4 regions of the Pseudoalteromonas sp. M8 genome follow, and region 1 is predicted to be linked to each of the others. Evidence: predicted binding sites of a transcription regulator. Region 1 holds the regulator's gene; each other region holds the start of a gene.
The links. Region 1 encodes sigma-54, which starts transcription at its own class of promoters, with help from an activator protein. Its sites were predicted from a motif close to GTTGGCACGNNNNTNGNNT; they were not measured.

Region 1 (7,398 bases):
ATACTGTCAGGAGACTTAGTTAATAAGGTATTGACTGGTAAGGCACCCAAGAAACAGTTGTCTTTATCGACAACATATAGCTCATCTGTGCCGTCTGGCAATTCGCCTTTAAGGCGTAGATATCTAAATACAACTTCTAAGGTAACATCGGGTCGAATAGTGACCGTGTCGGTGCTCATTAGCGCACCGGCAGAGTGTTCCTTGTAGGACAAAGCTTGTGTCGCACGTTCTCTATCTTGGCTATCCATCGCACCGATAACGTCTTGGTAGACGGTATCAGGCAGGCTTCTTAGGACATCACCAAGGTCATCGTCGTCCATGTCTTCTGTAGCGGCGGCAATTAGCTCCGGCTCCATCTGGGCGATGATCCCAAGTCTTACGTCCTCTGACAGTTCCTCTAAGACATCCCCTTGGATATCTGGGTCAACAAGCTGCCACAGCATAGAGCGAACTTTATGAGGGGATGATTCTAAAAGCAGTGCAGTGTCACAAGGTGCTGTTTCTGCGAGCATACGCCTAACTTGAACAAACTGACCACTGTTTAAGGCGTTAGTTACCTTTTGGAGTTGTTCCAGTGTGTAGTCTTGTTCAAATACTTCAGGCATAGGCATCCTTTTTGATATTAATGGTGGCTAACGTGATTAAGTTAACCCTATTCATTTATTTTATCGCAGAAATCAATTTCTTAATTTGAATTTTATTCGTGTTGTTTCTGCTGGTGGGTTGCTATCGTTAATACACGTTAAAGGTGTACGCAACGATAAAGTAGGATTTTCCGGCAACTCGCTTTACTGCACGAAAGAAACCTAAATTGGTATTACAGTGTAACTCAGTTTATTAGGAACTACCAAGGTTTACGCTTAATTATGAGAGACTTATTAGACCACTTTGGTTACGGAGGAGGGGGAGATTAGCAGGGAGTAAATGAATCAGGCCTTATTGTTTTACTGACGATTACTCGGATTCATTAAACTTATTTTCTATCAGTCCGCCAATGGCGTCTAGTGCATACTGAGCATCAGGACCTTCACAAACCACTCGGACTTCTTTCCCTTGGCTGCTTTCAAGTAACAACAGCGCTAGTACGCTGTCAGCAGCAGCACTTTTGTCTCCTTGATATAAGGTCACTTCGGCATCAAATTGGGTTGCTAATTGCGCAAGAACCGTCGCTGCTCGAGCGTGCAGGCCGAGTTTGTTTTGGATTAAAAACGTATCTTCTAACATTTAACCCTCTTGCTCTCGGTGACGAATTTTGACGTTGGGATGGGTTTTAGCAAAACGTTCACCAATGGTTTGCGCTAAGTATACCGAGCGATGTTGCCCACCTGTACATCCTATTGCGATCGTTAGATAACTGCGATTGTTACGCTCTAAGTGTGGTAACCAAGTTTGTACGAAGGTTTGGATCTGCCAAGTAAACTTTTGCACGATGCTGTGACTCGACAAATAGTCTTTGACTGGCTGATCTAAGCCAGTTAGCGGCTTAAGCTCAGGCTCCCAATGTGGGTTGGGTAAAAAGCGCGCATCAAAAACGTAATCCGCTTGTTTTGGGATGCCGTGTTTAAAGCCGAAAGATTCAAAGGTAATAATGAGTTGTTTGTCTTTTTTACCTAAGATTTTTTCGCGGATATCTTCTGCAAGTTGATGAACGCTCAGGCCTGTAGTATCAATGAGAAAATCGGCGCGAGTGATCAGCACGTCTAACAATTCCCGTTCTTTCTTTATCGCAACATCTAATGGAAGATTATGCAGTGAAAGAGGGTGCAAACGTCGTGTTTCTGAGAAGCGCTTTATCAGGGTTTGATCGTCACTGTCTAAATAAAACAGGGTAGGTTTGGCAAAGCCTGGTAAGTATTCAAGAATGTCATTAAACTCGTCCTGTTCTTTAGGTAAGTTTCTAACATCAATACTGACTGCAATTTTATTATAATTGTCCGAAACACTGCGGACTAAAGACGGTAGCAAATTGACTGGAATGTTATCCACACAATAGTAGCCTAAGTCTTCCAATACTCGAAGCGCTACAGATTTACCAGAGCCTGAGCGGCCACTGATAATGATAAGCTCGAGTCCTTTTTCTTCATCACTCATCAAGTTCACCTTGGATCACTGCATATAACTCATCATCACTTTTTGCTTGCCTAAGCATTTTGCAAAAAGACTTGTCTTTGAGTGTATCAGCAATCGCCGCTAAGGTCTTCAGGTGTTGTTGATTATCACCTTCAGGTACGATGAACGCGACAAAAATATCGACAGGCTGCTTATCTATGGCTTCAAACTGGATCCCTTGCTCGCTGACAAGCACCATTGCAAGGATTTTATCCAAACCTTCAAGTCGACCATGGGGAATGGCAATGCCTTTACCGATCCCTGTGCTGCCTAATTTCTCTCGCGCCATTAAGGCGTCCAAGATAGCATGCTGACTGGTATTTGGAATTTGGCTATGAGCCAGTTCGCTGATGTATTCTAAAATACGTTTTTTGCTATTAAAAAGGACCGCAGCTTTACTGCAGTCCTTGTTCACTAATTCACTTAATTTCATCTTAGTGTCGAGTGAGCTTCTCTTTGTGTTTAATAACTTGACGATCTAGCTTGTCGATAAGGCCATCAATTGCGGCATACATATCTTGATGCTCTGTTGATGCAAATAGCTCGCCGCCGTTTACGTGTAATGTTGCTTCTGCTTTTTGTACTAGTTTCTCGACATCAAGGATCACATGCACATTATTGATATGATCAAAGTGCCTTTCTAGCTTCGCAAACTTGTTGGTGACATAGTCTCTTAATGAGTCAGTAATTTCTACATGGCGACCAGTTAGATTTAGTTGCATAAGCATTTTTCCTTCTTGGGTTTTACGTCTTATATCAAGCTTTTACGCTGATTTGACGGTGGAATGGCTAGGGATTCACGATATTTTGCAATCGTACGTCTCGCTACCTTAATTCCTTGCTCAGCTAAGATATCTGCAATTTTGCTGTCACTCAATGGCTTCGCGGTATTCTCTGCAGCTATCAGCTTTTTGATAAGTGCTCTAATTGCTGTAGAAGAGCACTCACCTCCATTTTCCGTACTTACATGGCTAGAGAAGAAATACTTCAGCTCAAATATTCCCCGAGGTGTATGCATGTATTTTTGTGTTGTCACACGGGAAATTGTGGACTCATGCATCTCAACCATTTCAGCAACATCATTTAGCACCATAGGGCGCATTGCTTCGGGGCCATGTTCAAAGAATGCCTGTTGTTGTTGCACAATGCAATTGGTAACTTTTAATAAAGTATCATTTCGGCTTTCTAAGCTTTTAATAAACCACTTTGCTTCTTGTAAATGTGAGCGAATAAACTGACTATCCGTACTGGATTTCGCCGTTCTAGACATCGCAGCGTAATGGTCATTTACTCTTATTTTAGGCATAGCATCAGGATTTAGCTCTACGACCCAACGACCTTTTACTTTTTTCACCGATACGTCAGGGATCACATATTCAGGCTCTTCATGAATAATGCTTGCCGCAGGCTTTGGGTTAAGGCTATGTATTAACGTCATGACCTCTTTGAGATCGGCTTCTTTAAGGCGCGTTTTCTTAGCCAAAGTTCGATAGTCACGGCTGGCAAGCAAGTCGATATGCTCTGTCAGGATCATTTTTGTTTCGGCAATCCATGGGGTATCTGGGGCGAATTGGTTGAGCTGAATGCATAAGCATTCTTGTAAACTACGCGCTGCGATACCGACAGGGTCAAAAAGCTGAATGCGTTTGAGTACGGCTTCGACTTCATCTAGCTCAATAGGCTCTTCGCTATTCTCGTCATTAATGCTTTCTAAAATGTCTTCGCAAGACAGTGTTAGAATGCCTGACAGGTCGACCGCTTCAATAATCGCAATCGCAATAGCTCTATCTGTTGGACTAAATGGTGTCAGTTCGAGTTGCCACATGAGATAATCGTGGAGAGATTCAGAGGTTTCCCCTTGATAAACATTATCGTCATCGGGAAGTGGACCTGAGCTTGCAGCAGGCGCTGCACTCATATACTCGTCCCAAGTGACATCCATGGCAAGGTCATCGCTCACAGTGTCTTTGCTCATGGCGGTATCTGAGTCTATCTCATAGTCACTAACCTGCGTTTCATCGGCTGAATCTTGATTGTCGTCAGCACGGCTCTTTTCTTGGCTGTGTTGGTCAGCGTTTTCGCCGTCAGTATTATCACCTTCTTCCACTTCCAACAATGGATTGCTGTCTAATGCTTCTTGTATTTCTTGTTGCAGATCCAATGTACTAAGCTGCAGCAAGCGAATGGCTTGTTGCAGTTGCGGAGTCATTGTAAGTTGCTGCCCCATGCGCAGCTGTAATGATTGCCTCATGTATCTCTAACAATCCTTTTTAACAGTTATTAATACTACGTCTTAACTATAGCTTGAATTGTTCGCCTAGGTAGACATCTCTTACGGTTTGATCTGCCAAAACATGTTCTGGCGTGCCTGCAGCGATTAACTCACCATGTGAAACGATGTAGGCCTTTTCACATACGTCCAGTGTTTCTCTAACGTTATGATCGGTGATAAGCACACCGATACCACGGTTTTTTAGGTGCTCTATGATTGTCTTTATATCTAACACCGAAATAGGATCAACACCAGCAAAAGGTTCATCTAACAGGATAAACTTAGGGTTTGCGGCTAAAGCGCGAGCAATTTCGACTCGTCTTCTTTCGCCTCCCGACAATGCCATGCCCTGTGAGTCGCGAATGTGTTGAATATTAAACTCATCCAGTAACTCGTTTAGTTCAGCTTCTCTTTCAACTTTAGATAAGTCTTTTCGAGTTTCTAAAATCGCCATCAAATTTTGATAGACCGTGAGTTTTCTAAAGATTGAAGACTCTTGCGGTAGATAGCCAATACCAAGTCGTGCACGGCTGTGCATCGGTAACAAAGTGATATCTTCGTCATCAATCTGAATATAGCCTTTGTCGCTTGGTACTAACCCTACAATCATGTAGAACGTAGTGGTTTTACCTGCACCATTTGGTCCTAATAAGCCTACAATACTGCCAGCCTGAACACTTAAACCAACATTTTTGACGACCTGACGACCTTTATAACTCTTTGCTAGACCAGTTGCTTTGAGCTCGCTCATTAATTGTTACCTTCTTCCTGCGCTTTTTTCTCTTTAGCGTCTTTTTTGTCATCAACAGGAACAAGGATGGTTCTTACTCGAGAGTCTTCTTGGTCTGAGCGCTCAGCGCTGATCAATTGCTTTTCAATGTCATAGGTGATGACTTGAGCATTGATTTTTTGCCCAGTTTGATTGATTTCAGCATCACCAGAAATCACTAGGGTTCCCTTCGCTACGTCGTAACGGATTTCATTTGCTTTGGCTTCTAGCAAGTTGCCATCGGGTTGACGTTCGCTAAAAGTGGCAGGGCTGCCAGTTGCCACAAGCAGTTGCTTGTTAATGCCAAGTTCCGCGCGACGGTGGACCTCTAGGCGATCGGCATTTATCTTTCTGTTGCCATGAATAATAACAACATTCTGTTCAAAAATACCGATGTTGCTTTGCAGTTGAGCTTGCTGACGGCCAGCATCAATAATGACTTCATTTTGTTCTGCAGCAATTGCTAGAGTAGAACTTGCAAGCAAGCCGATGAAAACTAGTTTGTTAATGATTTTACTGGTCATAATAAATTGTCTTTGTGTGGTTGATGAGTTCGATCACTTGCTTTTGTAGATCCGCATGCAGTCCTTTACCTGTGATCCTAAGACTAGGACCGTTGATAACGACAGGGTGTTCCGACTTCATCAATTTTTGCTTAATTTCAACTCTTACATTATCGGCATTGATATCCGTGATCATGGCGTTAGGCGTTAAATTCTTTGCCAACACATTGCCCTCTAATATCAAGGTGTTGTTTTCGTATAGGGTTGCTTCTAATGCGCTTATTTGCCAATTCTGTTCACCGTTATATAAGGTGAAAATGGGCTTTTCAAAGTGACTAAAGCCAAGATCTTGATACAACTCCATCTTATCAGCAGTTACCTGATAGTTTAATAAGCCATTTTCACTATAGGTCGTTTGCTGAAGCGTGGTTGCAACATAATCGGGTTTAGCTAACGGTTCATCTTCTTTTGCTGGATCCGCCTCTGATGGATTAAACATGGGCGACCACATCCATACCATTAAAGAAGCGAAAACAATGAGTAAGATGACACGCAATACGGTCATGTACTTGATCCTTTGGAAGTCAATAAGTGATTTTGGCTGAGCATTAGAAGATCAGTTAGTTCTCTCACGGCACCAAAGCCACCTGGCATCAAGGTCGTGTAATGGGCGATATGTTTAACAAGAGGATGTGCATCATTGACGGCAACGGCAAAACCAACTCGTTCCATTACGGGTAGATCTGGGCCATCATCACCAATATATGCAATTTCGTCATCATTAAGGTTGAGCTTAGTCTTCAGTTCATCATATGCCACTAACTTGTTTTCTTGACCTTGGTAAATATAAGTTACATTTAAACTAGTCATGCGTTGCTGAACTATTTGTGAATGTCTACCTGTGATAACGGCGACTTCGATACCACTATCAATCAAGGCCTTAATACCAAACCCGTCTTTGGTATTAAATGCTTTCAGTTCTTCACCATTGTTACCAAGGTATATACGGCCATCTGAGAATACGCCATCAATATCGCAAATTAATAATTTGATTTGTTTTGCTTTTTCCCAAGCTTCAGTTGAAATCGTCTGATATAAATCTTCAAATTGCATTACAGCACCCCCGCTCTAAGTAAATCTTGCGTATTCAAGGCGCCAACTGGAATGTTGTTTTCGTTCACCACAATCAAGCCGTTAATCCGTTTGGTTTCCATAATATTGAGTACCTCAGCTGCGAGCATATCGGCGCGTGCCGTCGTACTTTTAGCCGTCATCACTTGCGTGATTGGGGTGGTGTGAATATCGACCTTTTGTTCGATAATACGGCGCAAGTCACCATCGGTAAAAATACCTTGCAATTGCGAGCTTTCATCTACGATTGCCGTCATACCTAAACTTTTAGCGGACATTTCAAATAAAGCTTCTTTAACTGTGCAATGACTATTGACCATAGGGATAGCATTCCCTTGATGCATGACATCAGCAACGGTTAGCAGTAGACGTCTTCCCAAACTACCACCAGGGTGGGAAAGTGCAAAATCATCAGCCGTAAAGCCTCTGGCTTCAAGTAGCGCAACCGCGAGCGCATCACCCATCACTAGCGTAGCTGTGGTGCTTGCCGTGGGTGCAAGTCCTAATGGGCAGGCTTCTTTTGATACTTTAACACAAAGGTGAACCGTCGCATTACGAGCCATCGTAGAGCTTGGGTTGCCTGTCATGGAAATAACGGGGGCCCCTAAGCGCTT
Region 2 (7,398 bases), 1.4 Mb from region 1:
CCGCTTTATCGCGAATATCAGCCATGAAATTAGAACGCCAATTAATGCCATATTAGGTCTGGCGGATATGATCAAAAGTGAGGCGCTGACTCGAGTTCAGAGTAAAAAATTGCAGCAGCTTTCTGGGGCTGCAAACGAGCTGCTTACCATGCTCAACAGTATTTTAGAGTTTGCCAAAGTAGAAAGTCATCAAGGCACAATTCAATACGAGACATTTCAAACCTGCCATGTATTTACCACTATAGAATCACTGATTAAGCCTTTATGTATACAAAAAGGCTTGGAGTTTGAGTTACAGGTCGACCCTCAAGTTTGGCCTTACCTTTACAGTGATGAAGATAAAGTAAAGCAAATCTTAGTAAACCTACTTGGTAACGCCGTAAAGTATACCAACCATGGTAAGGTGGGTCTGAAAGTAACGTTAACTAATGATAGAGCTGCAAAACAAACCATAAAGTTTGCTGTTTGGGACACTGGCGTTGGGATCAAATCGCAAGAAATTGAACACCTTTTTGATGCATTTACCCAAGGTGATGAAAGCTTCACACGTCGTCACGAAGGCATTGGTTTGGGGCTTGCGATTGTGAAGCAAGAAGTTGCACTCTTAGGTGGCGATATTGCGGTTAACTCAACCCCGAACGAAGGAAGCTGCTTTTTCTTCGAATTGGTGCTAGATAAAGGCGCTTGTCCAGTTGTGGATAGTCACAAAGAAGTTTACTGTCTCACCACCGAAGCACATAGCTTACCAAGCTATTTTGCAGGTCTTGCGGAACCTTTATCTGTTGAGCGATTGCACGGGATGCATGCTCAGCTCGACAAGTCTATTGTTGTTATTCCACCAGAAGCAGCACTTGACCCCGCTTATACGCTACCTGGAAATACCGCATTACTACTGCATTGTGAAGGGGAGTTTCCTGAGCAAAGTAACCATATTGCGCTTAATCAAAGTGTGTTTTACCAATCAGCTTATACTTGGCTTGCTGAATTTGCCCATATGACGCAAACCGTCGACAACGTGTGTATGCAGGTTGCCGGTGCACTTTGCTTGGTGGTCGACGATAACAACTTAAATTTAGATATTACTGAAAATATGTTGAAGCAGAATGGTATTTCTACCGTAGGGCTCCAAAGCGCCGAACATATTGAGGAAGTTTGTCGCTCACTGCAACCCGATATCATCCTGATGGATATCCATATGCCAAATATTGATGGCTATCAAGCGACCAAGCAGATCAGAGCCGTGTGGTCTGAAACTGAGCTTCCCGTTATCGCCTTGACCGCCAATGCAAGCAAAGAAGAGCGGGCGAAAGCCACAGCCGTTGGCATGAATGATTATTTGGTAAAACCAATTAATAGCACACAGGCGTGCAAGGCATTGGCAAGTAATATTTTCCAGTCGGATAAAACAGAAGAAGCCTTTTTTGATTATGAGTTTGCTTTATCACAAATGATGCAAAATGAAACGTTTTTGCAAACAATGTTAGATAAATTTGCTAAACTTTGCCATGATTACCTAGAACAGGTTGCTGAAATAGAGCAAGGTTCAGCATTATTTGAGTTAGCACACGGAATTAAGGGCGCTGCTGCAGGTCTGGGCTTTAAGCGACTAGCGAAAGTTGCAAAAGACCTTGAAACGCAAAGCAAAACGATCACAACAATAACAAATCGCACTGACTTGGATGTGTTAACAAATGCACTTTCACAGGTGGTGTGCTTTATCGAGCTAAAAAGGTAGCGTCATAAGATGCAGCAAGCTGAGCACATTTTTATTATTGATGATGACCCAATAAATAAGATGGTCCTAAGCAATACATTAGGTGACGGCCATCGGTTATCCCATAGCACTGACGCTAAGTTATGTATTGATGAACTAAAAGCAAGTAAACCAGACCTTATTATTTTAGATGTGTTAATGGCTGACGGCGCTGGATTTTCTGTTTTAGAGTGCCTAAAAAAGGATGCGAGCACTTACGGTATTCCCGTTGTCGTGATCTCTGGTAGTGTGAGCTTTAAAGATGAAGCACGAGGTTTGGAGTTAGGGGCTGTGGATTATATTACTAAACCCTTTAACCCTTTGATTGTAAAAGCCAGAATCAAAAACCATTTAGCAATAAAAAAGAAAAATGACCTGCTAGAAAAGCTAGCCTCTATCGATGGTTTAACGGAGTTGCCCAATCGTAGATATCTAGATGAAGCGATGAAATCAGCATTAGAAAGCGCAAAAGCTGATGGCAGTGCGTTTACCGTTATGCTGGTTGAGGTGGACTATTTTAAAACGTTTAATGAGCATTATGGCTACATGCACGGTGATGATTGTTTATTTAAGGTCGCCAAAGCGCTAGAAGAAGGCGCTACCCGACGTTCTTTATTTATTGGCCGTTTTGATGGTACTCGTTTTGCGTTGGTACTAACTCAGCATAATATCGACGTAATTAATGAGATAGCAGAAGCGCTGCACGACTCGGTTAATGCGTTAAAAATCCCCCATATTGCTTCACCGATATGTGCGCATGTGAGCGTTAGCATTGGTGCAGTTCATATTGAAAATCACTGTAGTAGTGAGCTTAGTGAGCTGATAAAAATGGCCGATAGCGCACTTGCCGTTGCACAAAAACAGCAAAGTACGGTTTTTATTAAAGTGTTATAAATATCTAAAGCCATATGCGGGGGCTAAAGCATATCCGCATTATTCACCATCCTTGGTGCGATAAAGTCTTACTGAATTTGCTTTAGTGCGTTGTCGCCAAAGCCAACCAGTTGGTTGTTTTTGAATACCAATGGCGTGCACTCATCTTTTGTTACTTTGCCGTCTGAGTGTTTGCTGTTGGTTGCATAGTACAGCACTTGATAGTTGTCGCCGTCTTTTGACACCAACTCGCTAAAGTCAGGAGTTGCAAACATGTCTTTTACTGATGAGTAAGACGCGCCCATTTCAAGGTTAGCAATCTTTTCACGATTTTTACGCTGTTTATGTTCCCAGTTAGACGAGTTGTATTCAGAAGCCCAACTGTGTTCTACTTCACCGTCGGATACAGCAACGATACAGCCTGATAATAGAGTAGAGCTAAGCGCAGCCACTAACATTAATTTTTTCATTGTTGTTTTCCTTTTTAATTTTGTTGCTGAGCAAGTAATGCAAACAGCCATTTATTTTTTGCTTGAATTATCACAAGAGTTGCAAACTCTTTGCCAACTAATAAAGTTTATAAATATCAGTTTGTTGTTGTTTTTTAATCAGTTTGTGGTTGATGGTTTTCACTAACTTTTAGCGATATCACTCACTAAAACAATAATCTAGACCACTCGGTTTCTCGTTGTGCCTGCCACAAAACTTTCAATATTAATGGCAATTTCGCCGACTAAACGTTCGATGGCTTCTTTACTTGCCCATGCCGTATGCGGTGTTAAAAGCAAGTTTTCCCCTTGGTATTGAACAAGTGGGTTGCTTGCTTGGGCCGGCTCTTGAGTGAGGACATCCACAGCAGCACCAGCTATTTGCTTGTTAGTTAGCGCATCCACCAGCGCTTGCTCATTGACTATTCCGCCTCTCGCGGTGTTGATAAGATAAGCATGATTTGGAAGTAGAGCGAATTCAGCTCTCGAAATCAGGTTTTCTGTTTCAGCGGTAAGCGGGCAGTGAATCGATACAATATCCGCAATCTGCAGTGCTTCTTCAAAAGCCATTCGTCCTGCTCTAACCTCAGTTACGCCCCTACGTTCGGCAACAATTACCTGAGCTCCAAATGCTTGTGCGACTTTTGCAACGGCTTCTCCTAACGTTCCATGGCCTACGATCACAAAGTTTTTGCCTGCAATTTCGTTGATGCTGTAGTCCAAGCGACAAAACATATCACTTTGCTGCCAAAGCCCTGCACGGCAGTCTTGCTGGTAACGATGAATATTTGTCATTAAGTTACCAAGCATAGTAAAGGTGTGCTGCACGACAGAAGGGGTCGAATAACCAGCCACATTAGCCACCGCAATTTGATGGGCTTTTGCGGCTGCCAAATCGATGTTGTTGACGCCTGTGGCCGCAACACAAATCAGGCGTAATTGCGGTAACGCCGCGATTGTTTGTTCAGTTAACTGTACTTTATTGGTGATGATGACTGCTGCATCTTTACAGCGTGTGATGATGTCCTCACTGGGTGTGGTGTCGTAAGACGTTAATGTGCCTAGTTTGGCAATGGGGGAAAGATCGGTTCCTGCAAGGGTTTTAGCGTCTAATACCACGATTTGCATTATTTTTATCCTTTTCTTGACTTTGGAGTTAACTCTAAGGTTTATACTTGTGATGTCGACTAGGATAATCTTCAGGACTTGGGAGTGTAAAGTGGTAAAGATTGGTGAGCTGGCAAAGCGGCTTAACGTATCAACTGACACGTTAAGGTATTATGAAGCAAACGATCTTCTACACCCTTGCACAAGGAGCGAGGGCGGGTATCGGTTGTTTGATGAGCAAAGTGAAAAGCAAATGCGCTTTATTCTTCGCGCGAAGGAAGTAGGGTTTAGCCTCAAAGAAGTGCAAGACTTGCTGAAGATAAAGTTTGAAAAGCATCAGCACAGTTGCGAAGAAGTGAAAACGCTGACTATCACTAAACGGGACTTAGTGAGAGCGCGGATCGCTGAGTTACAAAAATTTGAACAATCATTATCGACGCTAGCAGAGCAATGCTGCGGCGGTAAGGAAGCGGCAGTGAGCTGCTCGATTTTAACGGCCTTGGAGGCTATCGATGAATGAACTGATAGTAAATTTTTGGCAGCTATTTTTAGTATCTGCCCCGTGGTTACTGCTTGGCCTAATATTGGCTGGGTTACTTAATGTATTTATTCCAAAAGATTTATTGCAAAAGCACTTAGGAAAAGAAGGATTTTGGACAACGATAAAGGCAGCGCTGATTGGGGCGCCTATGCCACTGTGCTCTTGCGGCGTTATTCCTGCTGCGGTGGGACTGAGAAGAGCGGGGGGCTCGAAAAGTGCGACAACCGCATTTTTAGTCTCAACGCCTGAAACTGGAGTGGACTCTATCTCAGTTTCTTATGTACTACTTGGTCCTTTTATGGCGATAATTAGGCCAATTGCGGCTGTGGTTAGCGCAATTGCGGCCGGGTTACTCGTTGGCAGTGAGAAAGATGATAAGCCTGTGCCACTAAAGCACCTTAATACCTCAGAGGAACCAAGCGCGACTAGCGGTTGTTGTGACGCTAATCATCACTCAGAGCCAAAGCCTGCTGAAAAGCATCACAGCCATAATAGCTGTTGCGCCAGCGCTAAAGTGGAAACCGCAAAAGTAAGCTCAAGCTGCTGTGCGCCTGCAAGCCCGCAATTAGCAATGGTAGGGACGAATATGTCTTGTTGTGATACTACGGAGCCTACCGTAACCAGTTGTTGCGATTCTTCATCAGCCACGACAAGCTGTTGTGAGCCAGCTCCTAAGCCTAAAAATCAAGGGGCTTTTGGCAAAATTATGGAAGCTGTTAAGTTCAGCTGTAATCAATTACTGTCCGACACCGCAGTTTGGCTACTTATCGGTTTATTCTTTGCAGCGTTAGTGCAAACCTTTGTGCCTGAGTCTTTCTTATCTCAGTGGGGCGACGGTATTATCGCCATGCTAGTGGTTATTCTTATCAGTATCCCAATGTATATTTGTGCGACCGCTTCAACTCCAATCGCTGCGGGTTTATTAATGGCAGGTGTGTCACCCGGTGCTGTATTGGTATTTATGCTCGCAGGCCCTGCAACTAACATCGCCACAATTGGGGTGGTTGGTAAAGAATTAGGGCGTCGTGCCGTGTTTGCCTACTTGGGCGGTGTCATCGGGATTGCACTTATCTTTGGCTATTTAACTGATTACTTAGTCAATACTTATGGTTTTGTTGTAACGCCGATGATAGGTGAGGAACACGAAGTGCTACCACATTGGTTAACAGTATCGATGGGCGCATTATTAGCAGCACTCTTACTAAGATTAGCTATACTCAAATTAGGTAAAGTTGTTAGAAGATAAACTATTGTGGTACTTTTTACCGTATTACAATTGCATGACGCTTAAGCATTTATTGTTCCAACTTGGTATATTGCCTTGGTGGTCAGACATGAAATGCTTAGCGTCTGTTTATTTGACACGATAGAATGCGTTCCAGTATTCGTTAATCCGACAATTTGAGAAGTAGAGTGGATAAATACGCTGACATTAGACCGTATAATGATGATGAAGTAGTGCCAGCACTGGCACGTCTACTAGGTGATGATCAATTCATTGATGTGATCGCCAAATATAACCTGCCAGCTTGGTTAAATGCTTGGCCTGCTATTGCACGCCCACTCGTAAGAATGAAACTAAAAAAGAAGTGGGGAGATTTTTGTACGATTGAACAAGTACAAGATGAAGTGGCGTACTATCTGCAAATTTTAATCAATAAAACGACGTCTAAAGTGACTTATTCTGGCCTTGAAACATTAGACTCGAATACCTCGTATTTATTTATTTCAAATCACCGTGACATCGTATTAGACCCTGCACTTGTTAACTGGGGCTTGCATCAGCAAGATATGCGCACGGTGCGTATCGCTATTGGTGATAACTTACTGCAAGTACCTTATATCACTGAGCTTATGCGCCTTAATAAGAGTTTTATTGTAAAACGCTCGGCAAAGGCGCCGAAAGAAATGCTAAAAGCATTAACCCAGCTTTCAGCCTATATTTCTGACTCATTAAGTGAAGGTAACTCCATTTGGATTGCGCAAAAAGAGGGGCGTGCGAAGGATGGAGTGGATCAAACCGATCCGGCACTGTTAAAAATGCTACAGCTCAATGGCCGCAAACAGAAGCTAGATTTTTCAGAATATGTAAAGCAGCTCAGGATAGTGCCCGTTGCCATCTCCTATCAATATGAGCCATGCGCGGTTGCTAAGGCTAAAGAGCTATACCATAAAAAGCAGTTTGGCCAATATGTGAAAGCACAAGGCGAAGACATTGCTAGCATTGTTGAGGGCTTTAGTTCAGATAAAGGCCATGTGCATATCGCATTTGGCGACCCTATCACTGCGGATGTTGAAAACCCAGATGAGCTGGCGAATGTCATTGATAAACAGATTTTAGATTTATACTATCTGCATTCAACCAATCACCTAGCAGCAGGCGATGATGCGCAAGTTAGTCCAGAAGATAAAGAGGACTTTATCTCTAAACTAGAGTCTGTACCGGAAGAGCTGAAGCAATTGGTGTTGAGCATGTATGCCGAACCACTGCGTCGCAAAGGCATTTAATAGTAGTGAGCATGCGCAACCGTGGTGTTAAGTGGTTGCGCTTTTGTTCGGTTAATTAAGAGCTTTATGATAATAAACGACTTCCATATCTCCTAAAATATCTTTGTGAAGCCCTTTTTTCACATAGC
Region 3 (7,398 bases), 1.7 Mb from region 1:
TTGTTGGTTCTGAGCGCTTTGACACGATTTTACTGGATATAGGTCTGCCCGATAAGTCCGGGCTTACGCTTGCTCGAGAAATTAAAGCACAAGATCCTAATCAGCATATTGTGATTGCTAGTGGTTTTGATCCAGAGCCGGAAAAGTTGGCTGAGTCGCAAGTGGATGAAGTGTTATTAAAGCCAATTACACTTGTGGATTTGAAAGAAATTAAAGAAAAGCTAGTTTAGATAGAGAGCCAAAGAATAGCTCAAGGAGTTAAATGATACCTTGAGCTATTCTTTGTAAAAGTACGATTTTTCTTAGTGCGCCAAACTTGCCATATTTAGCGCTGAGTGCGCCAAACATAAACATGAAGCCCAACCCTTGAGGAGAGCTAATCGCGCCGGTGAATACCTTCTTGGCTTTCACTTGGGTAAGTTGATTAAAATGTTTAGCGGTAATGAGCTTTTTCTTCTCAATCACCACTTCTTGGTGCAACTTATCAGTGATGAATTCAGCGAGCTTCGTCATTGCTAGCCTCCTGCTTCGCAACTGGGGTATAAAACCCAGACGTCAGGTCGTTAATACTATTATTAAAGAGCTTCAGCCCTGTTATGATTAGGTAATAAATCATCGCGATATTGATAGTCAGTACGATACCCGCCGAAACAAACCAACTTAGTCCCGCGTAGGTTAACGCGTAAGCAAATAACACATGCAAGCTTCCCCACACCATTGCTGTCAAGATTAGAGAAAATAGAATTAACCCGAGCGCAATACATAAGGTTTTTAGATTAGCTCTAAACTTAGCACCTAATAGGTTTAGTTGTGCTTCTGCGATTTGCTGATAGCTGTTGAATAATAGAGACACAGAATCTTTAAGCTCAGCGAGCGCTGGAGTGCGCTCGTGAGCTGCTGCTTGACGGTCTCTTATTTGAGCTTGGTCTTGCATGATTACTTATTCCTTAACAGCATAGTTGCTAACATACCAAGTGAGAATGCGATACCAGCCGTTTTTACTGGGTTTTCCGTTGCATACTTTTTCACACCTGATGTATTCCACGCACGTTCCCACTCCTTGCGCTTGGCACCAATCGCTTCACTCGAATTATGGCTTTTTTCACGTAGTGAGGTTTCAGTACGAGATGCCGAAGCGTGCAGTGAATCTACTGATGCATGCAATGTATCTGCAATTTGATCCGTAACAGGATGGCTAGAGTCTTGGCCATTTGGCTGTGGTTTAGCTGTATTGCTTGTCTGTGTTTGGTTTGCTTGATTACTCATAAACTACTCCTTATTCGTTTAGTTCACTATATAGGTTGCAAACCCTTTGCCAACTTGAAAGTTGTTTAAATTCATAAGGTTAATGTTTTCCGGTATCGTTTGTCGGTAGATGCGAAATGAAGGGTGTAAATGTTACATAGCAGAACCTACAGGGTGTAGAGTTTGAAAAATTGACAGATTTCATTTCTTGCACTGAATGGCAACTATTACATCTAGAGGTTGTTTACCTTTAAATTCTGTTTCCTGAAAATAAGAAATAGCGAGAAAGTACTTACATTATTCAATATGGAGGCCGTACACTGAAAACAAAAAAAGCGCTACCAAGTGGTAGCGCCAAAACCAGACTCTTGTGGAAGAGCCAGGACTGAGTCAAAGGGGAAATAATTGGGAGGCTATAGAGCCAAAATTACTGCTTAAAACTGATATTCGATAGAGACGGCAGCTACGTCCATATCAGGGTCGATATTGTCTTCAAGTTCATAGCGAGTGTATTCTAACCGCATGTTAACGTTTTCATTGAGGTGAAACTCAACACCGGCACCATAGAGCCAGTCGCCACCCTCAAGGCTAGATGAAACTCGACCTACAGCTGGAATATCCGCGTAGATATCAGCATCCCACTCAAGCCAACCACCTTTAGCATACACTGAGAAATGTTCGTTTAGTGGAGCTGAAATACGTGTAGATAAAGAAATACCGTCTATTTCAGCAGAGTTGTCAATGTCACTTGCTTCGTCGAAGTTCTCATAGGCAAGTTCAAAACTCCAATATGGATTAATTTTTGTACCCACATACGCTTTTAGCATAGAAGAGTCGTCGTCGAATGAAGTGTCATTCTCACGATCTTCCCATTGGAAAGAGTATTGGCCATAACCGATACCTGTGTAAATTTTATAATCATCTAGTCCAAAATCAGACTCCGCGTGAGCGGCTGTGGATGCAAGACCTAGAGAGGCAAGTAGCGCAGCAGCAATTGTTAATTGTTTCATCTTTACTCCTTAAATCAATATAAGTATGGGAGGGGGAAAGCCCCCTCAAATCAAAATTGGCTTATGATTTTGTGGTAACGCGAAGGTTATCTTTTACATCTCTAACGTCATTGGCGTTTTTCGCGATTTGCACAGCAAGTTTGCGCTCTGCTTCGCTACCTACATGACCGTTTAATGTTACGACTAAACCTTCCACATCAACATCGATGTCAGTACCATCTACATCTGTGTCGAACAGATAGCGAGACTTAATTACTGTTGCGATTTTTGCGTCAGTAAAACCGCTATCGCTTTCGTAATTGCGCTCTTTTTTGCGCTCATCTGACATATCTACGATAGTCAGGTCGTTTTTCACTTCTTTTACGCCATCGATACCTAGTACCAGTTCTTCAGCTAGCTTTTTATCTACTGAGTGTTCAACTTTACCGGTTAGCACTACAACGCCGTTCTTTACATCAGTGTTAATGTCAAAGTTGTTCAGTTCACCGTTGAAAAGCAGTGTTGCTTCTGCTTTACCGTCTATCCAAGCGTCACTCGCTTCTTTTTCCCAAGAGTTATCAGCAGCAAATGCTGAAGCAGTAGTAAGTGAAGATACTAGTACAGTTGCAATTAATGTCTTTTTCATAATTAAACTCCTTTAATTTCGTAGTCGAATTATCTGTTGCAGCTGTTGTGCCAACCTTTAACTTATTGATAATTATGTGATTTATTTTTATAGAGTAAGTTTTAAGGAAGAATTTACCGAGAAGATGTGTAAATTAGTTTGTAATAATTACCTTTTCCATGAACGGCTAATTAATATCAATAGGAATGATTACTGCATTCTAGATTTGTCGAGTACTTAAATAGGAATATTTGATTATGAATTTAGAAAAATTCTGGACGTTAATTAATGATAAGTTAATCTCTTGGCTTGAATCCGGTGTGCAGTTACTACCGAATATGATCCTAGCCTTAATGATACTCATATTCTTCACTGTTTTGGCTAAAGTATCTTCAATTTGGTTTTCAAAGGCAATTAAAAAAGCAATAAAGACAGAACAAGTGGCTTCACTTATTAGTTCCATATTTAAAGTCTCTATTATTGCCATTGGGATTTTCTTCGCTTTAGATATAGTAAAACTATCAGGTGCTGTAATGTCATTGTTGGCTGGGGCGGGGATCATTGGCCTTGCTATTGGCTTTGCATTCCAAGACATGACCGAGAACCTCATCGCTGGATTTGTGATGGGGGTCAGAAAACCTTTTATGGTCGGTGACATTATAAGAACCAAGGATTGCTTTGGCACGGTAAGCAAAATCAATTTGAGAAACACCTTAGTAGAAAACTTTTATGGCCAGCTGTCTTATATCCCCAACAAAATTCTCTTTAAGAATGAGTTACAAAACTACACTAAGCTTGGCAAGCGAAGAATAGAAGTACCAGTTGGTATCTCGTATGCGGACGACCCAGAGCAAGCCCGAGAGGTGATTGTTGAGGCAATTAACAAGCTTGATTTCGTAGTAAGCCAAAAAGAAACAGATGTCTATGCAGAGTCTTTTGGTGACAGCTCTATTAATCTATTAGTGTGGTTTTGGATAGATTACCCAGCAGATCCGGGCTTTATGGTGGTCAGGCACAAAGCAATTTGCACCATTAACCGTGTATTAGCTGATAACGATATCTTAATTCCTTTCCCAATTAGGACTATGGATTTCAATGCTAAAGGGAGCACAACCTTAAGTACGCAATTATCACAGGAATAATTTACATCTAGTTTGTAATATTTTCACCGGTCTGAAGGTGCTTAGATTAAAAAGCCTTATATAATAAAGGTTTATGATTTGGCATTTAATCTGCATTAGTGAAAGGGACAGAAAATAATATTTGCAAAATGCACTTATTAAATATCGCAACGAAAGGAGTTATTTATGGCAGATTCAAATTACGACATGGGGCCGGTAAAAGAGCTCATCAAAGTATTAAATGGTGGTGTTGATTTTTACACTGAAGCTAAAAAGAAGCTAGATAATATCGAATTAAACCGCGTATTTGACCAAATGATTGTAGATAAAGCGCAAGCAATCTCGGATCTACAACCATTTGTTCTTATTGACGAAGGTGAAATTGAGACAGATTCAGCGCTTAGCATCGACATTCGTGAATCGTACACCAAGTTGGTTGGTATGGTGAGCACCGACAAAGAGCACACCTATATTTCTCAGCTAGAAGAAGTGGAAGACAAAGTGTTAAGCAAGCTTGATAAAGCATTAAGCAAAGATCTTCCACCTAAATGCAAGAGTGTATTACTGCAAATTCAAACCAGAATGCAAGCTTGTCACGACCAAATGAAGCAGTTGCAAGAGCTAACTGCCTAAGGAGAATGTTATGTTGAGTTGGGCTGTAATGTTTTTATTCCTAGCACTTGTCGCAGCCGTGCTAGGTTTCACTGGAATCGCTGGCGCTGCGGCAGGTATGGCGAAAATTCTATTCTTTGTGTTTATCGCCTTTATGATTATTTCGTTTATTTTTGGCAAAGCACGAGCTCCCAGGTAAAAGGGAATTAACGTACAAAAACGGTTTTAGGAGATAGATTATGAAATCAGCAATTACATTAGCAAAAGCATTTGGTTTTGTTTCAATTTTAGCACTTTTTGGTTGTAGCGAAGGTCCGGCGGAAGATGCTGGTGAGCGTTTCGATGAAACAGTTCAGGAAGTAGAAAATAGCGTGGAAGACGCGTGTGAAGATGTAAAAGAGAACATGAACGCTGAAAACGAAGAGTGTTAAGCGAAAGTGATTTCGACGTGGAATAAAAGAGGAGAAGCCGATAAAAGCTTCTCCTCTTTTTTTGTAATAGGTTTAAAAATCAAACCTATACAGTTAAGAGACACAGTTACGAAGTATGATGCATATCAATAATGCGCTGCTTAATTTGCAATTATTATTGTAATCTATGAACTTTGAGTAATACTTTATTTCTATGTTTACTCAATAAAAATCAGACTATGCTAAATAGGGTTTCAGTTAAAAGCAGATTGTTGTCGCTTTCGGGCATACCTGCTGTGTTTTTTATTCTCGCTACTATCTTTACAATTGGAACATTATCAAATCTTATCAATTACATTGACCGTATTTATGACGACAGAGTTGTACCGCTGAGGCAAATAAAAGTAGTGTCAGACAACTATGCGGTGGTTATTGTAGATACTTTTCACAAGTTACGAGGCCATCAATTATCCAACAGTGCCGCGTTAAAGCAAATCGAAGAAGCAAAAAATATCGCTGAAAAAGAATGGAATAGCTATTTGTCCACGGACCTTACGAGCGAAGAGCGAAGCTTAGTAAAGCAAGTTGAAAAAGCAGAGATAAGTGTCAAGCAACTGCTGTCTAATTATATTAACCGAGTTAACGCAAATACTTTTGAAGAAATTCCTTATGATAAATTTGTACACGATCTCTATGCCGCCTTTGACCCCCTAAGTGAAAGCTACAATGCACTAATTGAGTTACAACTTGCAGAGGCAAGTGCACTAAGAGATGTTGGCCGCTCAGAAGCCAGTGCGACAAAAACGGCGATGATTATCTCTTCCGTTACTATTGTGATCGTTATGGTGCTGATTGGTATGTTGATATTTAGGTCAATTAACGAACCACTCAGTCGTTTGCGTATGCGTATTGGCAACATTGCAAGAGATGCTGATTTAACCCAACGTGTAGTGGTTGAGGGGCAGGACGAGCTGAGTGAGATAGGAAACGACTTCAATACTATGGTGTCGAGCTTACATGAGTTAGTTACCAACCTAGTTACGATGGTGAATAGTCTGTCCTCAACATCCAACGAGCTAAATGGAATTAGTCAGTCAATTGCGGGCACTTCACAAGAACAAGAGCAGCAAACGGTAATGATCGCAACCGCAGCGACAGAAATGAGTAGTGCAATTCAGGAGGTTGCACATAATGCAATGAATACCGCAAACAAAGCAGAGATGTCGGGTCAGCTTGCAAAGCAGGGGATGGATGTTATTTCGCAAAATATTCAGGCCATCGAGCGTCTTGCCAGTGAGGTGGGAGATAACGCGCAGTTAATTAAAGCGTTGAACGACCAGTCGAATGAAATCAACCAAGTCGTGCTAATGATCCAAGGTGTGGCTGAACAAACAAATCTTTTGGCATTAAACGCTGCAATAGAAGCGGCGAGAGCTGGGGAATCAGGTCGAGGCTTCGCGGTTGTTGCTGATGAAGTTAGGCAATTGGCACACAACACGCAAAAAGCTACGGAATCGATCCGAGATATGATCAGTAAGTTACAGGGCATGGCACAAAATGCCGTGTCGTCAATGGAGAATGCACAGTCGAGTGCAGCTGCAGGAGTTGATAGGGCCAATGAGTCAGCTCAAATCATGACTGATATAGACAAGGCGGTGGATGAAATCGTCGGTATGAATATTCAGGTTTCAACGGCAACGGAAGAACAAACAACGGTGGTTGCGGAAATCAGCGAAAATATTAATGATTTCAGTAACAGTATTTCTGAAATTACTCGAAGTGCGCAGAGTAATGCAGATGTGAGTAATGACTTAGAGGCGTTAGCTGAGCAGTTAAACGGTCAAGTGTCGGTATTTAAGGTTTAATGGCAACTCGACTTAGTACTTAATTTGGGAGGTTCGGCTCTTGGGATTGAAAGCACAGTTACGTAAATTGGTGTGAGATAGAAAAGCGCGGGTTTCTAGTCAGAAGCCCGCGCTTTATTTATACCAGTTGTATTAAGTAAATGCTCTATCTTGAAGCGGGGAAATAGCTTTAGTAGCAAGGCAAAAATTTTGCTATTTAGTTGTTCTAAATGAGAAATTTTTAACGAAGCTAATATGCTATTTCACCCTTCAAATTGATTAGAGAATTAATTCAATTGGTATTATAGGCATTTTGCTGCAGCTAAGTTTTAAAGGCGTTGTAACCTTATCACGCCACAGCATTTGCATAGTGCTTTACGTTAAAACAGATATTCCATACTTAAATTGTATGCTCTAGGCTCGCTGTACTTTTTCGGCACGAAACCGTAAGTATCGTAATAGCTTTCATCTGTGAGATTACTGATATTCAGTTTAACGCTCAGCTGGCTAGAGAATTGATATTTGACGTGTGCATTTAGTAAAAGCTGGCTA
Region 4 (7,398 bases), 1.1 Mb from region 1:
TGCCGCATTACTTGGCTACCGAGCTTATACCCGTTGGGCTTTATTATTGTGTTGTATTAACGTGTTGGCCATGACGTTTTGTCCTTTGCTTGATTCAGGTGGCTGGTTAAGTCTCAAGGGGGCGGTTGTTTTTGTATGCTGTGTGATGTTTTTTGCAATAGCGTTTGGTTGCAATAAAGCGGTGACACAAAATAAAAGGTTTTATTATTAGTCGCCTAGCTTGCCATGTTAAACTCGACTCAGGCGATGTGTTATCGCCTGAGTACTCGAGACAATAGGTGACAGGAAACCCGCATGCGAATATTAGCCGATCAAAATATGCCCTTAGTTGAGTCATTCTTCTGCGAAATTGGTGAGGTAACACGGTTTGATGGCCGTAACCTTCAACCTGACGAGCTAAAAAACGTCGATATTCTGTTGACTCGCTCAGTCACTAAGGTCAATGAGGCCCTGTTAGCACAAGCAGATAATCTGAAGTTTGTTGGGACTGCGACAATAGGGATTGATCATATTGATACCTCATTGTTGGCCAGCGCCAATATCTCGTTCAGCAGCGCACCAGGCTGTAATGCGATAGCTGTTGCCGAGTACGTGATAAGCGCTCTACTTGCATACGCACAAGAAACTTCCACGCCACTTCAAGATAAAACGATTGCCATCATTGGTGTTGGTAATATTGGCGCGTGTTTGGCATCAAAGCTTAAAGGGCTTGGTCTTACGATATTATTGTGTGACCCCGTAAGGCAGCAAGCGGGGACATTGGATTCACATGTAGCCTTAGATGAAGCCTTAGCGCGCGCGGATATCGTGACATTTCACGTTCCATTAGTTAAGCAAGGCCCGCATAAAACGGTTCATCTACTTGATGCACCGCGGATAGCGGCATTAAAGCCGGGTACGGTGATAATCAACGCAAGCCGTGGAGATGTTATCGATAATCAAGCGCTTTTGCGCGCTTTAGAGGGTGGGCAAGCGCTCGAGCTGATCTTAGACGTTTGGGAAAATGAGCCGAATATTTTGCAGCCATTATTGCAATATACTCGCTTTGCATCTGTGCATATTGCCGGCCATACGCTAGAGGGTAAGGCGCGAGGCACGCAAATGTTATACGAAGCCGTATGCCGAGAATTCGATTTACCAGCCAGCAAAACGATTAGTGATTTTCTTCCTAAGCCAAGTGTCACTGGCTGCCAATTGCAAAGCACAGCCAACGAGCAGGATATTATCAATTTAGCGCATCTTGTTTATGACATTCGTCGTGATGATGGCATCATGAGAAAACAGCTAAACACATTGGGCTTTGATACCTTGCGTAAAGCATATCCCGTGCGTCGAGAATTTAGTACAATTGCAGTCAATAATGACTCACCAATCAGTGAAAAGCTTTACCAACTTGGCTTTTCTGAGCACAAGAGTTAAGTGCTGTGGTTGGTATATTACAGAATGAGGAAAAATAATGTCGCAAAAATATAATGTTGCGGTACTTGGCGCAACAGGTCTTGTTGGCAAGCAAATTATCGAATTACTAGCAGAACGAAAGTTTCCTGTAGACACATTATACCCACTCGCGAGTAGCCGAAGCGCGGGTGAAGAGATTGACTTTATGGGTGAAAAAATCGAAGTTCTGGATGTTGAAGAGTTTGATTTTTCTAATGCCCATATCGGTTTGTTTTCAGCGGGTGGTTCCGTGTCGGAGAAATATGCACCAATCGCCGCTGACGCTGGCTGCATTGTGATAGATAACACCTCACATTTTAGATACGACTTTGATATTCCATTAGTAGTTCCTGAGGTGAATAAAGACAGTCTTGCCGATTTTAGAAATCGTAATATCATTGCTAACCCAAACTGCTCTACAATCCAAATGCTAGTGGCACTTAAACCAATTTATGATGCCTATGGCATTGACAGAATTAATGTCTCAACTTATCAAGCGGTATCTGGTGCAGGTAAAGAAGCGGTAGATGAGTTGGCTAAGCAAACTGCAAACTTAATGAATGCAAGACCGATGGAAAACGAAGTGTTTAGCAAACAAATCGCTTTTAATGTCATTCCTCAAATTGATGCGTTCCAAGAAAATGGTTACACCAAAGAAGAAATGAAGATGGTGTGGGAAACGCAAAAAATCTTGGGCGACTCAAGTGTTTTGGTTAACCCGACTGCGGTTCGCGTTCCTGTGTTTTTTGGTCATGCTGAAGCCATTCATCTTGAAACGCGCATGCCTTATGATCTTGAACATGTTAAGCAGTTACTTGCTGATGCGCCGGGTGTTGAACTAATTGAAGACGAAAACGACTACCCAACACCGGTAAGTGATGCAAGTGGTAACGATACCGTTTATGTGGGTCGTGTAAGGCAAGATATTTCACATCCACTAGGCTTAAACTTATGGGTGGTATCAGACAACACCAGAAAAGGTGCAGCAACAAATAGCATTCAAATAGCAGAAGCCATTATAGAAAGCTATCTATAGGTACCCTTTGATATCGCAAAGTAAGCAAAGTTTTGCTTACTTCTCTGCACTATGACGGCAAACTTCTGCCAAGAAGTTTGCCGTTAAGTCAAATACTTGACTATTCTTCACCTATATCAGCTATTCCAAAATCAGTAAAAAGCATTATAACCATGTTAACTTTCAATACGTTGCAATGGATATTCCAACATATCTGGTTTATAGTTTGCATTTGGAATAGAGCTTGCTTCAAAGCCATAATAATAAAACGTCGTTTAACGGGTGTTAAACATTTGAGTAAAGGATCGGCATGCGCGGTTTAGCCTTATTTAGTATCTTTGTATTCGCACTGATTGCCACACCAGTATATACCCAAGAGGGGTAGTGCTAAAAGGCCCTAAAGGGGTTGATTATGGGGCTCAAGGTCGGTCAATAGGGCCTATCAGACCCACGGATACATTGTGGCGTATAGCACAAAAAGTGCGACCAGATGACTCGGTCACCATTTATCAGGTGATGAAGGCGCTTTATGATAAAAATCCTAATTCATTTCTAGATAAAAACCTCAACCATATGCAGGATGGGGCGTATTTACGTATTCCTACAATCAATGAAATTCGTAGTGTTAACCCTGAGTTGGCAAAGCAAAAGTCGGATCAAGATGACAAACTTTGGGAAATGAAGCGTAAGGGATTATTGAACCCAAATGCAATAAACGAAGCTGAAAAAAAGGTTACACAAGCTCGCAAAGTCGATGTTGAAGAAGCAAAAAAAGACCTGACTAATCAACTGCGCTCTTTAAAGATGGAACAGGACATGAGGCTGATGGACTTACAAAAAGAGTTCAAGTCCTCGGTGCGTAATGTTGAAGAAATCCTATCCGAAAACAATAAGTTAAAGCAACAGCTCGGCGCTATTTCTACCGAGCTTCAAACGGTTCGTACTCAGCTTGGAAAAGACAGCGAAATCCAACAACAGCTAAAGGCTGTTATCGACTTGCAAAATGAAATGATTGATCAGCAAGCCGCTCAAGCAAAAGCGCAAGAAAGTAGCGAGTTAAGCGCATTTTTTAGCTCGCCAGCTGGCATTGCATTACTTGCTACATTGCCAGCACTACTGGCAATTGCTGGATTCGTTATGTTCCTACGCCGGAGAAAGCAATCTCAGACGTCAACAGATGATGACGATTTTCTTCCGCAAACACCATCCGTGGCTGCAGGCGCTGCGGCGGGAGCTGCAACCGCTGCGACTGCATTTGACCCTGAGCCAGACCCACTTGATATCGGAATGGGCGACGATGAAGATGCACTGGGCGCAAGCGTTCAGTTAGATGACGATATCTTACCTGAAGACGATGAAATTACCTTTGACTCACTTGATGACGACTTCGATGAAGGAAGTGATACGTTAGATCAAGACGAACTGGATAGCTTACTAAACGAAGATATTTCGTTTGGTGATGATCACGACGAAGACTTTATGCAACAGAGCTTCGAGGAGGCTGATGATGAAGTTTCGCTCGATGTTGATGGTAGCAAAGATATTTTAAGTGACAGCGATCTAGATGATTTGTTCAACGAGTCTCAAGACGAAGAAATTGATGTTAGCGATGATGCGCTTGCTGCCCTGAGCGAGGAACTTGCTGATGAGCAAGCGGATGCTGTTGCAAACGACGATGATATCGATTCAATTCTGGACGGGGCGCTAGATGAAGAGCCCGAATTTAGCGGTAACTTTGATAGTGAGAGTTTAGTCGATGCTGATGATATCGATGCACTACTTGATGCTTCTCAAGATGCTGACGATGATGCACTGCCTGATTTTGAGGAACCAAGTAGTGAGCTTGCGGGTGATGATATTGATGCTCTATTAAATGAAGTTCAAGACGATGCGTTAGCTGAAATTAACGAAGAGCCAGATACGCTTGATGGTGATGATATCGATGCTTTATTGGATGAAGCACAGGAAGATACGTTGCCAGAATTAGAAGAAGAGTCAGATGCTCTCGCTGGTGATGATATCGATGCTTTATTGGATGAAGCACAGGAAGATACGTTGCCAGAATTAGAAGAAGAGTCAGATGCTCTCGCTGGTGATGATATCGATGCTTTATTGGATGAAGCGCAAGAAGATACGTTGCCGGAATTAGAAGAAGAGTCTGACGATCTAGCTGGTGATGATATTGATGCTTTATTGGATGAAGCGCAAGAAGATACGTTGCCGGAATTAGAAGAAGAGTCCGATGATCTCGCTGGTGATGATATCGATGCTTTATTGGATGAAGCACAGGAAGATACGTTGCCAGAATTAGAAGAAGAGTCAGATGCTCTCGCTGGTGATGATATTGATGCTTTATTGGATGAAGCACAGGAAGATACGTTGCCGGAATTAGAAGAAGAGTCCGATGATCTAGCTGGTGATGATATCGATGCTTTATTAGATGAAGCGCAAGAAGATACGTTGCCGGAATTAGAAGAAGAGCCTAGTGATCTCGCTGGTGATGATATCGATGCTTTATTGGATGAATCGCAAGAAGATACGTTGCCGGAATTAGAAGAAGAGTCTGATGAGCTCGCTGGTGATGATATCGATGCTTTATTGGATGAAGCGCAAGAAGATACATTGCCGGAATTAGAAGAAGAGTCCGACGATCTCGCTGGTGATGATATCGATGCTTTATTAGATGAAGCACAGGAAGATACAGTATCTGAGCTGGAAGCAGAATCTGATGAACTGACCGGTGACGATCTCGATGCATTAGTTGACGAAACACCAGAAGATGTTTTGCCAGAGCTGGAAGAAGAATCTGACAAACTGGCCGACGACGAACTCGATGCATTAGTTGACGAAACATCAGAAGATGTTTTGCAAGAGCTGAAAGAAGAATCTGATGAACTGGTCGATGACGATCTCGATACATTAGTTGACGAAACTCCAGAAGATGTTTTGTCAGAGCTGGAAGAAAAATCTGATGAACTGACCGAGGATGGACTCGATGCATTAGTTGACGAGACACCAGAAGATGTTTTGTCAGAGCTGGAAGAAAAATCTGATGAACTGGCCGAGGACGAACTCGATGCATTAGTTGACGAAACACCAGAAGATGTTTTGCCAGAGCTGGAAGAAGAATCTGATGAACTGGCCGAGGACGATCTCGATGCATTAGTTGATGAAACACCAGAAGATGTTTTGCCAGAGCTGGAAGAAGAATCTGATGAACTGGCCGATGACGATCTCGATGCATTACTAGACGAAGCACCAGAAGATGTTTTGTCAGAGCTTGAAGAGGATGTTGGTGAGCCTGTAGATGACGAGCTCGACGCATTAGTTGACGAAACGGCAGAAGAAGCTTTGCCGGAGCTTGAAGAGGAAGTTGGTGAGCCAGCAGATAACGAGCTTGATGGTTTATTAGATGAAGCACCAGAAGATGCTTTACCAAAGCTGGAAGAGGTATCTGACGAGCGTGAACTAGGATCTGAACAGCTTTTAGCAGAGTCTGAGCAAACGGAGTCAGGACACTTGTCTGGTATGTTGGATGAAGAGGATGCTATTCCGGAATCATCTGAAGAACTGATGGAAGATACATTGCAGTCCGATCTAGCCAATGAAGCAGATTTTAGTGATGAGAATGTTCAAGCTGACGAAGACAGTGAATTTGAAGATCCTGACTTAAAAAGTGTTGATGAGCTATTACAGGAGCTTCAAGCCGAAGAACAGTTTGAGTTGGATGCTGAACTTGAAGACGATTTTTCGGATGAAGAAGTTGAAATTGAGCTGGGAGATGATCCACTTAATGACGAAGTGGATTTACTGGCAGAAGAAGAGTTTCTTGACGAAGAAGATCTGCAACCAAGCGCAGAGCTAGAGAGTTACCCTGAGCTGGAACTTGGCGAAGAACTTGAAACTACTGACTCGCAAAGCGAAACCGAAAAAGCATTATCAGAAGCATTATCCAATGACGCTCAATTTGATATAGAGGACGGGCTTGATGACGATCTTCTCGACGATGAAATCTCTGGCTTTGATGAAGATGATTTGCCTGAATTTAGTGCGGATTTCGACGAAGATACCTTGCTTGAAAACGAACCTGAAGCACCAGTCGAAGCTGCAGAAAGTGATACGCTTGAGTCTGAACCTGAACTGGAAGTTGAAGACGAGCTGCCGGAGTTAAACGCAGATTTTGACGAAGAAACCTTGCTTGAAGATGAGCCTGAAGCACCAGTCGAAGCAGCAGAAATTAATACGCTTGAGTCTGAACCTGAACTGGAAGTTGAAGACGAGCTGCCGGAGTTAACTGCAGATTTTGACCAAGAAACCTTGCTTGAAGACGAACCTGAAGCACCAGTCGAAGCAGCAGAAAGTGATACGCTTGAGTCTGAACCTGAACTTGAAATCGAAGATGATCTGCCAGAGTTAAACGCAGATTTTGACGAAGAGACCTTGCTTGAAGACGAACCTGAAGCACCGGTCGAAGCAGCAGAAAGTGATACGCTTGAGTCTGAACCTGAACTGGAAGTTGAAGATGAACTGCCAGAGTTAAACGCAGATTTTGACGAAGAGACCTTGCTTGAAGACGAACCTGAAGCACCGGTCGAAGCTGCAGAAAATGATGAGCTTGAGTCTGAACCTGAACTGGAAATCGAAGACGAGCTGCCGGAGTTAAACGCAGATTTTGATGAAGAGGCTTTGCTTGAAAACGAACCTGAAGCACCAGTCGAAGAAGCAGAAAGTGATACGCTTGAGTCTGAATCTGAGTTTGAAATCGAAGACGAGCTGCCAGAATTAAACGCAGATTTTGATGAAGAGGCTTTGCTTGAAAACGAACCTGAAGCACCAGTCGAAGCAGCAGAAAGTGATACGCTTGAGTCTGAACCTGAACTTGAAATCGAAGACGTGCTGCCAGAGTTAAACGCAGATTTTGACGAAGAGACCTTGCTTGAAGACGA

Region 2: GSF13_RS20095 (DUF3192 domain-containing protein) is a predicted target of sigma-54. The motif match lies at 3,176-3,194, and genes of this name have one in related genera.
Region 3: GSF13_RS18650 (PA2169 family four-helix-bundle protein) is a predicted target of sigma-54. The motif match lies at 4,079-4,097, and genes of this name have one in related genera.
Region 4: GSF13_RS11400 (FimV/HubP family polar landmark protein) is a predicted target of sigma-54. The motif match lies at 2,684-2,702, and genes of this name have one in related genera.

Annotation. Positions count from the first base shown of each region.
Region 1 is NZ_CP047240.1:416,765-424,162, forward strand. It holds gene mgtE (magnesium transporter) at 1-605, opposite strand, end outside; gene GSF13_RS06970 (HPr family phosphocarrier protein) at 955-1,224, opposite strand; gene rapZ (RNase adapter RapZ) at 1,225-2,091, opposite strand; gene ptsN (PTS IIA-like nitrogen regulatory protein PtsN) at 2,084-2,542, opposite strand; gene hpf (ribosome hibernation promoting factor) at 2,544-2,831, opposite strand; gene GSF13_RS06990 (RNA polymerase factor sigma-54) at 2,861-4,360, opposite strand; gene lptB (LPS export ABC transporter ATP-binding protein) at 4,407-5,132, opposite strand; gene lptA (lipopolysaccharide transport periplasmic protein LptA) at 5,132-5,674, opposite strand; gene lptC (LPS export ABC transporter periplasmic protein LptC) at 5,664-6,218, opposite strand; gene kdsC (3-deoxy-manno-octulosonate-8-phosphatase KdsC) at 6,215-6,766, opposite strand; gene GSF13_RS07015 (KpsF/GutQ family sugar-phosphate isomerase) at 6,766-7,398, opposite strand, start outside.
Region 2 is NZ_CP047240.1:3,385,468-3,392,865, reverse strand. It holds gene GSF13_RS20105 (response regulator) at 1-1,735, shown strand, start outside; gene GSF13_RS20100 (diguanylate cyclase) at 1,745-2,647, shown strand; gene GSF13_RS20095 (DUF3192 domain-containing protein) at 2,716-3,096, opposite strand; gene GSF13_RS20090 (D-2-hydroxyacid dehydrogenase) at 3,295-4,242, opposite strand; gene zntR (Zn(2+)-responsive transcriptional regulator) at 4,334-4,741, shown strand; gene GSF13_RS20080 (SO_0444 family Cu/Zn efflux transporter) at 4,734-6,008, shown strand; gene GSF13_RS20075 (1-acyl-sn-glycerol-3-phosphate acyltransferase) at 6,176-7,270, shown strand; gene GSF13_RS20070 (GNAT family N-acetyltransferase) at 7,322-7,398, opposite strand, start outside.
Region 3 is NZ_CP047240.1:3,072,469-3,079,866, reverse strand. It holds gene GSF13_RS24830 (response regulator) at 1-230, shown strand, start outside; gene GSF13_RS18680 (hypothetical protein) at 259-513, opposite strand; gene GSF13_RS18675 (hypothetical protein) at 497-934, opposite strand; gene GSF13_RS18670 (hypothetical protein) at 937-1,266, opposite strand; gene GSF13_RS18665 (outer membrane beta-barrel protein) at 1,680-2,255, opposite strand; gene GSF13_RS18660 (BON domain-containing protein) at 2,317-2,880, opposite strand; gene GSF13_RS18655 (mechanosensitive ion channel family protein) at 3,117-4,001, shown strand; gene GSF13_RS18650 (PA2169 family four-helix-bundle protein) at 4,167-4,613, shown strand; gene GSF13_RS18645 (DUF1328 domain-containing protein) at 4,624-4,791, shown strand; gene GSF13_RS18640 (hypothetical protein) at 4,832-5,023, shown strand; gene GSF13_RS18635 (methyl-accepting chemotaxis protein) at 5,275-6,867, shown strand; gene GSF13_RS18630 (TonB-dependent siderophore receptor) at 7,227-7,398, opposite strand, start outside.
Region 4 is NZ_CP047240.1:1,501,478-1,508,875, forward strand. It holds gene GSF13_RS11385 (DUF6419 family natural product biosynthesis protein) at 1-211, shown strand, start outside; gene GSF13_RS11390 (4-phosphoerythronate dehydrogenase) at 295-1,419, shown strand; gene GSF13_RS11395 (aspartate-semialdehyde dehydrogenase) at 1,457-2,473, shown strand; gene GSF13_RS11400 (FimV/HubP family polar landmark protein) at 2,837-7,398, shown strand, end outside.